Regions from separate parts of the Sphingomonas sp. AP4-R1 genome, predicted to be linked through region 1. Evidence: riboswitches for the same ligand, from Rfam matches in the RefSeq annotation. Region 1 holds a riboswitch; the other holds the start of a gene.
What was found. A riboswitch is a leader RNA that binds a small molecule or an ion and turns the genes downstream of it on or off. The one in region 1 is predicted to bind thiamine pyrophosphate.
Positions count from the first base shown of each region.

Region 1 (7,074 bases):
GCGGCCAGGCCCGTCCGCGAGGCCGATGTCGCGAGGATGCGCAAGGCGGCCAGCGCGGCCACCTCGCTTCCCGCCAACTGACGCCGGCTTCGGAGCAGGCTGTCCGTGAACAATTCGCCCTCAGGTCATCCGCTGCCGGTGACCTGAGGACGGTCTGCCCGTCACGAACAGGCGCGGCTCAGCGCCAGTGCGCGTCGCGCGACGTGTGGCCGATGCCGGGATTGAAGGCGTTGCACGGATCCAGCGCGCGATAATGTTCGGCCAGCGCCGGCTTGGCAGCGTAGAGATGGCCGACATTATGCTCGGCCGGAAACTCCGCGCCGCGCGTCTCCAATATGTCCAGCATCCGGTGTTCCAGCGCGTGCACGTCCACGCCCTTCTCGACGATATAGTCCTGATGGAAGACGTGGCAGAAGAAATGCCCGTAATAGAGCGCGCGGATGATCGGCTTCGCGATGTCGCCCGGCAGCGTTTCGAACCAGTCGCGGTCGTCGCGGCGCAGCGCGATGTCGAGCGCGACGATATCCTCCACCTCCTGCGGATGGACCGCGCGATAGCGCACCGCCGCGCCCGCGACCGCGAAGCGATGCAGGAAGGCGGCGGTCGCCTCGTCAGGCGTGCATTCGAACATGTCTCCGGAGGCGCTCGGAAAGATCGCGGCCAGATGCGCGCGCGCCTCGGCGATCCCGTCGCCCGCCATCTTGAGGATCAGATGATGTTCGTAACGCTCCCGCCAGGCGCGCATCCGCTTCGGCAGGTGGCTCGGGAACAGCCGGCTCGCGCCCTGCAGCAGCCGATCGCCCAGATGCGGCGCGATCGCATCGATCCGGCTCTTGAGTGCGAACAGCCGGGGCAGGCGATCGGTGCCGAGATGCTTGATCGCGAGATAGGTGTCCTTGCCGTAGACGGCCGCCACGTCGAAGGCGTCGCGGTGGATATATTCCCCCGCCACCGGCAGCGACGCGAAACCGCCGAGGATCGCGCGACGCAGCGACGTCAGCTCGGCGGTGTCGTTGGTGCCGATATAGAAGGTCGCGGTCTCCGCCTCCCTGGCGAACGTGTCGAGCCGCACCGCGAGCAGCATCACCTTGCCCGCGCTGCCGGAGGCTTCGAACAGCCGGGTCGGATCGGCATTGAAGCGCGCGGGCGTATCCGCGTCGATCTGGCGCACATGCGCGCCATAGCCGTGATCGGAGGCCGCACGGTTCGGGGTTTCGATGTCGGCGGCGGAGAAATCACCGGCTTCGACGCGGCGCAGGATCGTCTCGGGATCGTCGCCCAGTGCTATGCCGAGATGATTGACGAGATGCAGCACCCCGTCGGCATCGAGCCGCGCGTAGAGCGCCAGTTCGGTATAAGCGGGACCGCGCTGGACCAGGGATCCGCCCGAATTGTTGCAGACCCCGCCGAACACCGAGGCGCCGATGCAGGACGAGCCGATCACCGAATGCGGTTCGCGGCCGATCGGGGCGAGCCTCCGCTCGAGATCGTAGAGCGTGGTGCCCGGCAGGCAGACCACCTGGGTGCCGCCACCGATCAGGTGAAGACCGTGGATGCGCAGCGTGTTGATGAGGACGACCGGCCGGTCATACTCGCCGTGCGGCGTCGATCCGCCGGTGAGCCCGGTATTGGCGGACTGCATGATGACGATCACGTTCGCCGCCACGCAGGCCTGCAGCGTGCGCCATTGCTCGACGAGCGACCCCGGCCGCACGACTGCCATCACCGGTCCGGAACCGAAGCGATAGCCGGTCGCGAAGCGGCGCGTCCGCGCGTCTCCCGTCAGGACATGAGCGCCGCCGACGATGGCGCGCAGTCCGGCGATCAGCGTGTCACGGGTGATGGTCATCGGACATCGTCTTTCGCCTGTCGTCGCGCCTGCAGAAAGTGCGCGGCATTACTCACCTAGATAGACCTTCCAACGCAACGCCCGATCCCCTAACAGGCGCCATCCCCGGGGGGCCGCTGACGCGCGGCTGAGAGGTGGGCAGCAGCTCACGACCCGCTGAACCTGATCCGGTTGATACCGGCGTAGGGAGGGCTGGCGGTCGTTCCGTTGTCCCTCCGAGTGGAGTGGACCTGATTGGTGACCGGTAGGTTTTCGCGCATCGCAATGATTTCGCCCGTGGTTCTGGCCGCGCTGTCCCCGGCTCCGGCGGCGGCGGCCGATCGTGGCGAAGCGGACGACATACAGGTCGTCGGCCATCCCGATCCCGAAGGGCTGCTGCCCGATCAGACCGTGGCCAAGGCGCAAAGCACGATCGCCGCCGCGTTCATCACCAAGCAGGCGCCGACGCTCAACGCCTTTCAGCTCGTCAACCTGATGCCCGGCGCGAACGTCTCGTCGAGCGATCCCTACGGCCTGTCGACCAGTTCCAGCCTCACGCTGCGCGGCCTCGGTCAGGACGAGATCGGCGTGCTGATGGAAGGCGCCCCGCAGAACGACATCGGCTATTATTATGCCTATCCGTCGCAGTTCGCCGACGCGGAGAATGTGCGGCAGGTAACGCTGGCCCAGGGGGCGGCGGACATAGATTCTCCCACCGTCGGCGGTGCGGGCGGCCTGCTCTCGCTCTCGCTCGACGATCCGAAAACGCAGACCGGAATGCTCGTCAATCTCTCGGCGGGGTCCTATGCCGCGCTCCGCGGCTTCGTGCGGCTCGATACGGGCGCGATCGGCCGGACCGGGCTCAGGGCCTTCCTCTCTTATTCGCAGACGCGCGCGGACAATTGGCGCGGCGCCGGACATGACACGCGCCGCCATGTCGATGCCAAATTGCTCGGCGAGTGGGGCGACGGCAATCGCGCGAGCCTCGCTCTGTCCTTCAACGACGCCAATTCCTCGACCTATCCCAGCCCTACGCTGGAGGAGTGGCGGGCCGAGGGGCGCGGCTTCAATTTCGACCGGCGGTACAGCGCGGGAAACACGAATTACTGGGAATTGTATCGGGCGCCGTTCCGCAATCTCTACGCCGCCGCGCCGGTCCATCTGAAGCTCGGCGATCGGCTGACGTTCGACGGCACCTCCTATCTCCAGTTCGGCTACGGCAATTCGCCCTATGGAACGCAACTGACCACGACCGGCAATTTCCTCGGCAACGAGGCGCTGGCCGATCCGATCGCGCTGCCGGGCGCCGTCGACGGCGTCGCCACCGTGCTCGGCAATTATACCGGCGATCAGATGCGGGCCGGGCAGGTCGGCAAGCTGACGCGCCAGGCCGGCGCGCACCGGATCAGCGCGGGCCTGTGGTTCGATTACGGCACGGATCGCGTCACCCAATCCTATACCGCGATCGATGCGGACGGGCGGCCGACCGATCGCTGGGGATATCGCCGCAAAGCGATCCGCACCGCCGACGGCCGCCTGCTCGCTTATGAGAACCAGCGCACCGTGACGGTGACCAAGGGCTTTTTCGTTGCCGACAGCATCGCCATCACGTCGCGCCTGACGCTCGATGCCGGGTTCAAGGGCGTCGATCTCCTGCGCAACGGCCGCAACTATTTGCCCGGCCCGCAAACCAGGGTCCATATCGACAGCTTCGCGGCGCTGCCGCGCGCATCGGTGCGCTATCAGGTCGACGATCGCCAGCAGCTGTTCGCGAACGTGACGACCAATTTCCGGACGCCCAACGAGTTCACGCTCTACGACAGCTATTATGGCGGCGTGCGCGACGGCGAGGGGACGGCGGCGGTCAAGAACGAATATTCTGTCTCGCAGGAGGTAGGCTACCGCTATATCGGGCCCAGTTTCTCGGCATCGGTGACCGGCTTCCACTACCAATTCCGCAACCGGCAGCTGGCGACGGTGGTGGAAAGCGGCGGTCCGCAGGTCAATTCCACGCTGAACGCCGGCGGCCAGACATCGTACGGCGTGGATGCGGAGATCGACTATCGCCCGGCCAGGGGCGTCAGCATCTATGTCTCGGGCGAATATCTGCACGCCCGGATCGACGACGATCTGCCCGTGGGCGGGGATTTTCTCCCCACCAAAGGCCGGCACGCGGTTTCCGCGCCGACCCTGCAATTCGGCCTCGGCAGCACCTATGACGACGGCCACCTGTTCGGCAGCAGCGCGGTCAAATATGTCGGCCGGCAATATGCGACCTTCATGAACGACGAGAGCATCGCCGGATATGCGACGCTCGACATGTCGATCGGCGTGCATCTGGCGGACTGGCTCGACGGCAAACGCACCGATCTGCGCCTGAACGCGATCAACATCACGAACCCGCATGTGCTCTCGGGCGTGCAGGCGGTCACCACCAATGCGCACGATACGGTGGGGCGCGGCGGGACGATCATCTCCGGCACCGCGCCCGCTTATTATGTGGGCAGCGGGCGCGCCGTCATGGCGACGCTGTCGCGTGCCTTCTGACCGCGCATCTGACCGAATGAGCGGAATGGCGTCGCCGGCCGGGCATCTCGTCCACGGCATGGGCACCGCGCCGGAAGCCCCGACGTGGCCGGCCATCACCGAGGCGGAGGCCGACGCTTTGCTCGCCCTCTTCCCGGCGGCGGGCCGGATGGAAGCGCTGCGCTGGCACTCCCCCCGCCCCTTCTCGGCCGCCGCCCTGATCGACACCGATCGGGGCGCGTTCGTCCTGAAGCGCCATCACCGGCGGGTGCGGCTGCCCGAGGGCCTGGCGGAGGAGCATCGCTTCATCGCGCATCTCGCCGCCGCCGGCATGCCGGTGCCCGAGACGATGCGGACCGCCGAAGGTCCCGGCGCGGTCGCGGCGGGCGAGTGGACCTACGAACTGCACCGCAAGGCGCCGGGCGCCGATCTCTATCGCGACCGGCTTTCGTGGACGCCCTTCCTCTCGCAGCCCCATGCCGAGGCCGCCGGCGCCGCGCTCGCACGGCTGCACGGGGCGGCGCGCGGCTTCGCCGAGCCCGCCCGCAAACCCCAGCCGCTGGTCGCCAGTTTCACCATCCTGCCCGCCGCCGACCCGCTTGCCGCCGCCGAGGCCTATGTCGCGGCGCGCCCGGCCCTCGCCGGATATCTGGCCGGCCGGCCTTGGCGGCGGCCGCTGGCGCGTCTGTTCGCGGCGGCGGCCGCCGGTCTGGCCCCACGGCTGGCCGAACAGCCGGCGCTGTGGACGCACAATGACTGGCATCCGTCGAACCTCTTGTGGACGCCCGACGGCACGGTGCGGACGGCGTTCGATTTCGGCCTCGCCGATCGCGGTTGCGCGGTCCACGATATCGCCACCGCGATCGAGCGGACGGCCATCGACTGGCTGCATCTCGGGCACGGGGCAGACGATGCGCTGGCCGATCCGCAGGCGGCCATCGCCCTGCTGGCCGGCTATGCATCGGTCCACCCGATCGATCCTCGCGCGGTCGACGCGATCGTCCGCCTGCTGCCGCTCGTGCATCTCGAATTCGCGCTGTCCGAGATCGACTATTTCGCCGGCGTGGCCGGCCGGCCCGATCAGGCGGCGCTGGCGTGGGACACCTATCTGATCGGCCATGCCGAATGGTTCCTCTCGGCCGCGGGACAGGATGTCCTGCACCGGATCGGCGCATGGACGCAGCCCCGATGACCTGGCTAGAAATCGTCGCGGTCGCCGCCACCCTCACGGCCATCTGGCTGACCGCGAAGCGGCATATGCTGTGCTGGCCCGTCAATCTCGTGGCCTGCGCGCTCTATTTCAAACTCTTCCTCGACGAGCGCCTCTATGCCGACATGATGCTGCAGGCGGTGTTCGGCCTCGCCATCCTGTATGGCTGGATCGCGTGGGCGCGGGACCGGGACGTCGGCGGCACCGTCATCCCGAGGACGATGGCGCCGCGTCAGGCCGTAACGGGGCTGGCGGCGGGCGCCGTGGGTGCGGCGGCGATCGGATGGTTCACCAGCCACCATACCGACGCGGCCTTGCCCTGGATGGATTCGACGCTGACCAGCTTCAGCCTCGTCGCACAAGTTTGGACCGCGCGGCGATATCCGGCCAACTGGCTGCTCTGGATCGCGGTGGATATCTTCTACGTCGGCATGTTCGCCTTCAAGGGACTGGCGCTGACGGCCGGGCTCTATGCGGTGATGATCGCGCTGGCGATTCTGGGCTACAGACGCTGGCGGACGGCCACGGCAGCGTGAGGCGCCACCGCGCCTCGTCCGATCGGCCGATGCCGACCGGCGTCACCCCTCGCCGTTCGCCTGGGCCCGCCGCTTCGACCAGAAATCCAGCCGGCGCTTGATCTCGCGCTCGAAACCGCGCTCGTTCGGCCGGTAGAGTTCCGGATGATCCGCGCCGCCGAGCTCGTCCGGAAAATAGGTCTGACCGGAATAGGCGTCCGGAAAGTCATGATCATACCGATAGCCCGCATGGTAGCCGAGTTCCTTCATCAGCTTGGTCGGGGCATTCAGGATGTGCATGGGCGGGGCTGCGGAGCCGGTCTGCCGGGCGAGTTCCTGCGCTTTCGCGAAGGCCATGTAGCAGGCGTTGGATTTCGGAGCGGTCGCGACGTAGACGATGGCCTGCGCGAGAAACAGGCGCCCCTCCGGCAAGCCCACACGCTCGAACGCCTGCCACGCGGTCGTCGCCTGTATCATCGCCTGCGGATCCGCCAGGCCAACATCCTCGGAAGCCGCGCAGCACAACCGCCTGAAAATGACGGCCGGATCCTCGCCCCCCGCCATCATCCGGGCGGCCCAGTAGAGCGCCGCATCGGGATCGCTTCCCCGGAGGCTCTTATGGAAGCAGCTCAGCAGATTGAAATGCTCTTCCTTGCCCCGATCATAGAGCGGCGCGCGCTGCTGCAGAAGGTCGGCAAGCTGCTTGGCATCGATCGTCTCGTCGGGCGGTAGCGAGAGCAGTTCGTCACACAGGCCCAACAGATAGCGGGCATCGCCATCAGCCATCGCGATCACGGCATCCCGCGCGTCCGGCGTCAAAGGCAGCGCTCGTCCGAAATGTTCTTCGGCGCGCTGGATGACCAGATCGAGCGCCGCGCCGTCCAGACGGCGGAGCGTCAGCACCTTGCACCGGGACAGGAGGGCGGACACCAGGCTGAAGCTGGGATTTTCGGTCGTGGCGCCGATCAGGATGATCCTCCCCTCCTCCACAGCGG
Region 1 is NZ_CP053346.1:1,887,455-1,894,528, reverse strand. It holds gene HL653_RS08965 (c-type cytochrome) at 1-81, shown strand, start outside; gene dld (D-lactate dehydrogenase) at 179-1,849, opposite strand; TPP riboswitch at 1,946-2,055, shown strand; gene HL653_RS08955 (TonB-dependent receptor) at 2,114-4,375, shown strand; gene HL653_RS08950 (phosphotransferase enzyme family protein) at 4,401-5,546, shown strand; gene pnuC (nicotinamide riboside transporter PnuC) at 5,543-6,100, shown strand; gene HL653_RS08940 (replication-associated recombination protein A) at 6,143-7,074, opposite strand, start outside.

Region 2 (7,074 bases), 1.3 Mb from region 1:
CTTCCTCGAACATTGGGCCGAACAGGGCGTGCTGCTGCTGAACAGCGTGCTGACGGTGCAGATGGGGCTGGCCGCCAGCCACAAGGACAAGGGCTGGGAGCGCTTTACCGACGCGGTGATCCGGCTCGTGGCGGCGAAGGAGGAGCCGGTCGTGTTCCTGCTGTGGGGTTCCTACGCGCAGAAGAAGGCGGCGTTCATCCCGAGCGTGGAGAAAGGCGGCCGGCATCTGGTGCTGAAGGCGGCGCATCCCTCGCCCCTCTCCGCGCATAACGGCTTTCTGGGGTGCCGGCATTTCTCCAAGGCCAATGCTTTTCTGGAGGCGCGCGGGATGAAGCCGATCGACTGGGCGTTGCCGGCGATCGGGTAGGGGCGTCCCGATGCTCCTGCGGAAGCGGGAGCGCGGGGCTTCGAATGCGGCGGCTAGGCCCCGGGGCTCCTGCTTGGCAGGAGTACGGAGCATAACGCCCGCGCCCTCTCAATGCCTCGGTGGCGGGAGACGTGGCGTCTGCGCGGGCGGCAGCGCCTTGCCGGCGCGCTTGGCGCGGACGATCGGGGGGATGGCGAGCAGGATCGCCGCCACCAGCCCGCCCACCGCGAACAGGCCGAGCGGGGTGGCCCGCGCCTCCGCCTCCATCACGAACCGATCGCCGACGCGCAGCGTGGCGCGCGCGGTCTGCGGGGTGGAGAGGGCGTTGGGAGGATCGGTGGGCATGGTCCGGGGGTGATGAGCAGGATTTGAGAGACACTGAACCCTTCTTCCGCTCATCCTGGGGAGCCGCTGAGCGAAGCCGAAGCGGTGTCTCGAAGGATAAGCCTCACAGTTGAGGCATGTCCTTCGAGACGGGCCCTCGACAGGCTCGATCCCTCCTCAGGATGAGCGGGGTGAGGCGTGCGCCCCCGCGCTTACCCCTTCAGGAAGCTCGCCGCGGCGCTGCCGAACTTGCCGAGCAGGCCTTCGCCGCCGCCATGTTCCTGCAGCAGACTGGCGAACTGGGCGAGCGACCCCTCGCCGCCGATATGGCCGATAATCTCCTGCAGCTTGGCGACCGGAAGCCCGGTCTGCTCCGCCGCCAGCGCAGCCGTGTCGCCGGGCTCGACATGGGCGAGGCCGAGCGCGTGGACGGCCTGCTCCACCTGATCGGGCTCCAGCCCGATCTTCGCCGCGAGATTCTGGATATCCACATTTTCGGCCACCTGGCCGAGCAACCCATCAAGCAATCCCATGGCCCGAGTCCCTTTGTAGAAGAGGCGCAAGACTAGCATGCCGGGAGGGGCAGGCGAAGGCCGTAGGGTGGCGCGCCAGGCCCGTCACCACACGGTGATGACGGGCTCGAAACTTCCCCCCTTTTCCGAGTGAAACGCACGGAATTGGATGGAGGCGGGAATGAAGCTTTTGCCGTGATAGCTCATGTGCACCGTCATCTGGTTGACCGAGCCTTCGTCCAGCATCCGACCGATCGTGCCGATCAGGCGCGCGCGGATTTCCACCACGAAGGGGGGAACATAAGTGCGGTTTTCGGGCCGGTCCTCGCCGCCAAATTCGGCGGGGAAGAGCAGGATCGGCACCAGCTCGCCCTTGGCCACCAGGGCTTCGGCATCGGCTCGCGACCGGACGGCGGAGAAATCAGGTTTCACCGCATCGGCTCCGGACGGGGCAGCCGCCACACCGATCGCACACACGAGCATGATGGCGGTGCGCATGAACCATTCCCCTGCCATATGCGGATCGTCTGATCATTTCGCTCGGCCCCACGCTGCCGAACTTCGCTCGGCGGGACTATCTCGAATTGGACCTTCTCGATCGGATCGTCGAAATCGGCAGTGCCCCATGCCTCACCCGCGGCGTGATCGCACGAGAGACTAATCGCTGCGCTCCTGGAGTCTTCCGAATAGAGAAATCGGATTAATCGATTCATGACAAACTAAAGTCAGGATTTATACGCTATCCAAAAAAATCATAAATGTCCTTTTGTGCGTATTTTTGAAGCGCCCATTTGTTCGCAGTTTTTGGTAAGAATTTGTGCACTACAAAATATGGCTCAATGCCACCCTGTGCTACGACTCTCATATCAAGAAGGTGTTCTGAGCTGAGATTTATGCCCAAGGTGGTATCGGCTATATTTACAGGTATTCCAGAAACAGGGACATCAAGTTCAAGGGCGGCCATGGCGCTGCCTGAAAGAACAAACGTGAATCCATCAGTGGTGAATTTTTTTGTGACTAATACCCAATGCCTGTCCCATGAGTCTGGATTGTCAGTCACATAAGTGCGTAATGATTTTCCCAGTGAAGGGAGGTCAAAAGAAATAGACCTAAGTCTAAAAGACTCCATGGCTAATGCATGTTTTCGAGAAAAATCTAGTCGAACAACCGTGCTTCCGCCTTTGCAGTCGCGGTGAGGCTAACGCTACCGGAGCTTCGATAAAAACGATCTATCTCAAATTGAGTATTGGGGCTTATGCTGCCGATTCCAAGTTGGGAAAGGCTTGTTTCCCAATCAAAATCGACCCTACGCCCCCTATAATATCCGATGTCGCCGAGATTTATTTGAGATGTAAGATCAGTGTTGAGAAATTGTTCAAGCTCATTCTTGATCTCGCGAGCTGCGCGCGTCAAGCTCCCCATACGAATCCCCCGAATCCATGAAGCTTGGAGCAATGTAAGCCAATATTATAATCAAAGAAAGCGAGGTTCACTCCGTGTCTGGAAGGTAAAGCTCGCTGCCCGTCTCGCGGAACACCTTGCTCATCTCCGCCATGCCGGCTTCGGCCTCGGCTTCCTCCAGCTTCGGGCTGGCCGCGAGGAAGTCGCTCGCCTCGCTATTCTGCTTGGCCGCGAAGTCGCGCACTTCCTGCGTGATCTTCATGCTGCAGAATTTGGGGCCGCACATGCTGCAGAAATGGGCGGACTTGGCGCCCTCCGCCGGCAGCGTCTGGTCGTGATATTGCTCCGCCGTGTCGGGATCGAGCGACAAATGGAACTGATCGCGCCAGCGGAACTCGAACCTCGCGCGTGACAGGGCATCGTCGCGCAGCTTGGCGGCGGGGTGGCCCTTCGCCAGATCGGCGGCGTGGGCGGCGAGCTTGTAGGTGACGACGCCGACCTTCACGTCGTCGCGATCCGGCAGGCCGAGATGCTCCTTGGGCGTGACGTAGCAGAGCATCGCCGTGCCGAACCAGCCGATCATCGCGGCGCCGATTCCGCTCGTGATATGGTCGTAGCCCGGAGCGATATCGGTGGTGAGCGGCCCGAGCGTGTAGAAGGGGGCCTCGCCGCACGCCTCCAGCTGCTTGTCCATATTGGCCTTGATCTTGTGCATCGGCACATGGCCGGGGCCTTCGATCATCACCTGCACGTCCTGCTCCCAGGCGCGCTTCGTGAGTTCGCCCAGCGTGGCGAGTTCGCTGAACTGGGCTTCGTCATTGGCGTCCGCGATCGAGCCGGGGCGCAGGCCATCACCGAGGCTGTAGGCCACGTCATAGGCCTTCATGATCTCGGTGATTTCGTCGAAGCGCTCGTAGAGGAAGCTCTCCTTGTGGTGCGCGAGGCACCATTTGGCCATGATCGAGCCGCCGCGCGAGACGATGCCGGTCACGCGCTTCGCCGTCATCGGGATATAGGGCAGGCGCACGCCCGCATGGATCGTGAAATAGTCGACGCCCTGCTCGGCCTGCTCGATGAGGGTGTCGCGAAAGATCTCCCACGTCAGATCCTCGGCGATGCCACCCACCTTCTCCAGCGCCTGATAGATGGGCACGGTGCCGATCGGCACGGGCGAGTTGCGGAGGATCCATTCGCGCGTGTCGTGGATGTTGCGGCCGGTGGAGAGGTCCATCACCGTGTCCGCGCCCCAGCGGATCGACCAGACCATCTTGTCGACCTCTGCCGCGACGTCGGAGGCGACGGCCGAGTTGCCGATATTGGCGTTGATCTTCACCAGGAAATTGCGGCCGATCGCCATCGGCTCCGATTCCGGGTGGTTGATATTGTTCGGGATGATCGCGCGGCCGCGGGCGACCTCGTCGCGCACGAATTCGGGCGTGACGTAATCGGGGATGGAGGCGCCCCAATCCTGCCCGTCGCGGACCAGCTTTTCCTTGAGCGCGGCGCGGCCGACATTCTCGCGGATGGCGACATAGTCCATCTCGGCCGTGATGATGCCCTTGCGGGCGTAATGCATCTGGCTGACGTTCGCCCCGGCCTTGGCGCGGAGCACGGTCTTGCGGACGTGCGGGAAGGGCTGGACGCCGCCGGAGCGATCGGGGCCCTTGAGGCCGTTATCCTCGGGCTTCACCTCGCGCTGGGCGACCTCCTCGACATCGCCGCGCGCGCGGATCCAGTCGCGGCGCAGTTCGGGCAGGCCGGCCATGATGTCGATGCGGGCATTCGGATCGGTATAGGGGCCGGACGGGTCATAGACGCGGATCGGCGGCTCGTTGGCGCTGGGCTCCAGCGCGATCTCGCGCATGGCCACCCTGATGCCGCCGGGCCCTTCGACATGGATCTTCTTCGAGCCGCGAATGGGGCCGGTAGTTACGGCAAGCTCGGTGCGCGCGGGAATATCGGCCATCGTCGACGTCTCCTTCTTGTCAGAAGGAGATCCGCTTCGGCACCCGCGCCTGTCTCCCGGACAGGCTCTTCGTACCGTCGCGCCCTCCCTCCGCCGGTGTCAACCGGATCAGGTTCAACGGGTCGCGCGGAAATGCCGCGCCTCTCAGCCGCCCATCATGCGGCCCCCCGGGGATGGCGCATCGTAGCGGGCTATGAAGGAGGCGGGAACACCTAATCTTTGGTCTTCCGCGATAGCGGAAGGCTTCTGCTTTTTCCTGCTCTGCGCCTCCCCGTCTCTGTGAAAGAAGAAAAGATTCACGCGGAGACGAGGCGCAGAGAGGAAAGAGAAGAGAGAGGGGTTGGCCCCGCGGGCCGACGGGATCAGCGATAGGCGGTGATCGTGCCCTTGCGGTCCATCGTGACGAGCATGTTGTTCGCCACGATCGGAGCGAGCTGGAGCGGACCGCTGCCCTTCAGGCGATCGCGGACCACGCCGTCGATCGCCTGGACGCCGACGATCTCGCCGCGATCGCTGACCACCCACAGGCGGCCGCCGGCCAACACCGGGCCGGACCATTCGATCGGATTCTCGCCCTTCTTCTTGTTCCGGAAACGCTCCAGCTGCGTCATCCAGCGCACCTTGCCGGTGTTGCGATCGACGCAGAGCAATTTGGATTCGTCCGTCATCACGAAGATCCAGTTGCCGGCGATCCACGGCGTCTCGGTGCCGCCGATGTTCAGCTCCCACAGGCGCTGGCCGGCGGCGAGATCCATCGCCACCATGCGGCCACCCTCGCCGATCGCATAGACGCGGTCGCTGTCGATCACGGGCGAAGCGTCGATGTCGGAGATCGAGGCGACCGAGGTGGTGATCGAGGTGCGCGCGAGCTGATCCTGCCACACGACGCGGCCATTCTCGTAACGCAGCGCCGAAAGCTCTCCGCTCGAGAAGCCGGCGACGACGGTGCCGCGGCCGAGCGCGGGCGCGGCGACGCCGAACACGCCGGCGGCCTCCAGCGTGGCGCTGTCCGTCCAGGCGGTCTTGCCGTCCTCCACCTTCAGCGCGAAGATCTGATTGTCCTGCGTGACGACATAGACGTTGCCGAGGCCCACGGTGGGCGCGCCGCGCAGCGGGCCACCGGGGCGGACCTTCCACAATTCCTTGCCGGTCGCGGCATCCATCGCCACCGCATCGCCCAGACCGTTCACGGCATAGAGCTTGCCGTCGTCATAGGTGACGCCGCCGCCGAACAAAGCCGAGCGATCCTTCTTGCTGGCGGCGAAACCCTGCTTCCAGACCTGCGCGCCGGTCTCGGTCGAGAAGGCGTGCACCACGCCCTCCGCGTCCATCACATAGAGATGGCCGGCGGCGATGACGGGCGCCGCGCCATAACGCTGGCGGGGATTGCTCTTCGGGACATGCGCGGTCCAGGCGCGCTTGGGATCCAGGCCGAGCGCGAGATGGCCCATCGACTTGGATGCGTTGCCGCCGGGCTGGGCCCAGGCCTCGTTCACCTCGGGCGCGGGGATCGTGACCTGCGTTTCGGACAGGCTGGGATCGACCTCGGCATCGTTCTGCGTGGCGAGCACGGGAATGCGCTCACCCAGCACGGCCGTCTTCGGCTTGTTGTTGCCCTTGAACATGCCGCAGCCGGCAAGGCTGGCGGCCAGCGCGATCACACCGATCGCGCGCGAGACGTTCCTCATCCTCATCCCTTCGAAATCGTGTCCGCCGGCGCGATCGTCTGGCCGAGCGTGGTCGCCAGACCGGCGGCGCGGCCGCGCAGCGAGGCGGGGGCGTTGGCGTCGTTCGCGATCGCCGCCAGCAGCTTGGCCGCATCGTCCCGCTTGCCGAGCTTCAGCTGCGCCAGCGCCGTATATTCGGCGGCACTCGGGAAAAAGGCATTGCCCGGCTCCACGAGCGGCTTCAGCTGCGCGATCACCTGTGCGGGCGGCAGCGTATCGAAGCGCACCGCGATCGAGCGCAGCAGCGCCAGATCGCGCATCGCCTGGGGCGCGCCCGTATCGGCGGCGATCGCCGCATAGCGGCTGGCGGCACCGGCGGCATCGCCCTTCATCGCGGCCGTATCGGCGAGCGAGAGCGCACCGAGCGCGCGATATCCGTCACGCGGGCTCTGCGCGACCTGCGCGAGCGCGGCGGCATCGGCTGCGGCCGGCGAATTGCCCGCCTCCAGGCTGGCGAGCGCGGGGGCCAGCTTCTCGCTGTCCAGCCCGGCCTGCTGGGCGAGGTGGCTCTTCCACCACAGCCAGCCGGCGAGCGCGAGCAGGCCGACCACGACCAGAGCTGCCAAAGCCTTTCCATAGCGCTGGAAGAAAGCCACCATCCGATCGCGACGGACCTCTTCGTCCACCTCGCGGAAAAAGGCTTCATTGTTCTGCGGTGTCAGCGCCAAGTCGTCGTCCCCGGGATCGCGCCCGATCGTGGGCGCGCGCCCTCTTAGCGCCGGGTCCGGCTGAACGGAAGCTGTGCGGGACAGAGCGGGCGCCGATATGAATCCGAGA
Region 2 is NZ_CP053346.1:636,170-643,243, reverse strand. It holds gene ung (uracil-DNA glycosylase) at 1-367, shown strand, start outside; gene HL653_RS03145 (hypothetical protein) at 476-712, opposite strand; gene HL653_RS03140 (hypothetical protein) at 904-1,224, opposite strand; gene HL653_RS03135 (hypothetical protein) at 1,309-1,701, opposite strand; gene HL653_RS03130 (hypothetical protein) at 1,943-2,332, opposite strand; gene thiC (phosphomethylpyrimidine synthase ThiC) at 2,693-4,570, opposite strand; TPP riboswitch at 4,639-4,750, opposite strand; gene HL653_RS03120 (PQQ-like beta-propeller repeat protein) at 4,933-6,258, opposite strand; gene HL653_RS03115 (tetratricopeptide repeat protein) at 6,261-6,965, opposite strand.
Region 2: linked by a shared signal. The riboswitch ahead of thiC (phosphomethylpyrimidine synthase ThiC) and the one ahead of HL653_RS08955 (TonB-dependent receptor) in region 1 are both predicted to bind thiamine pyrophosphate.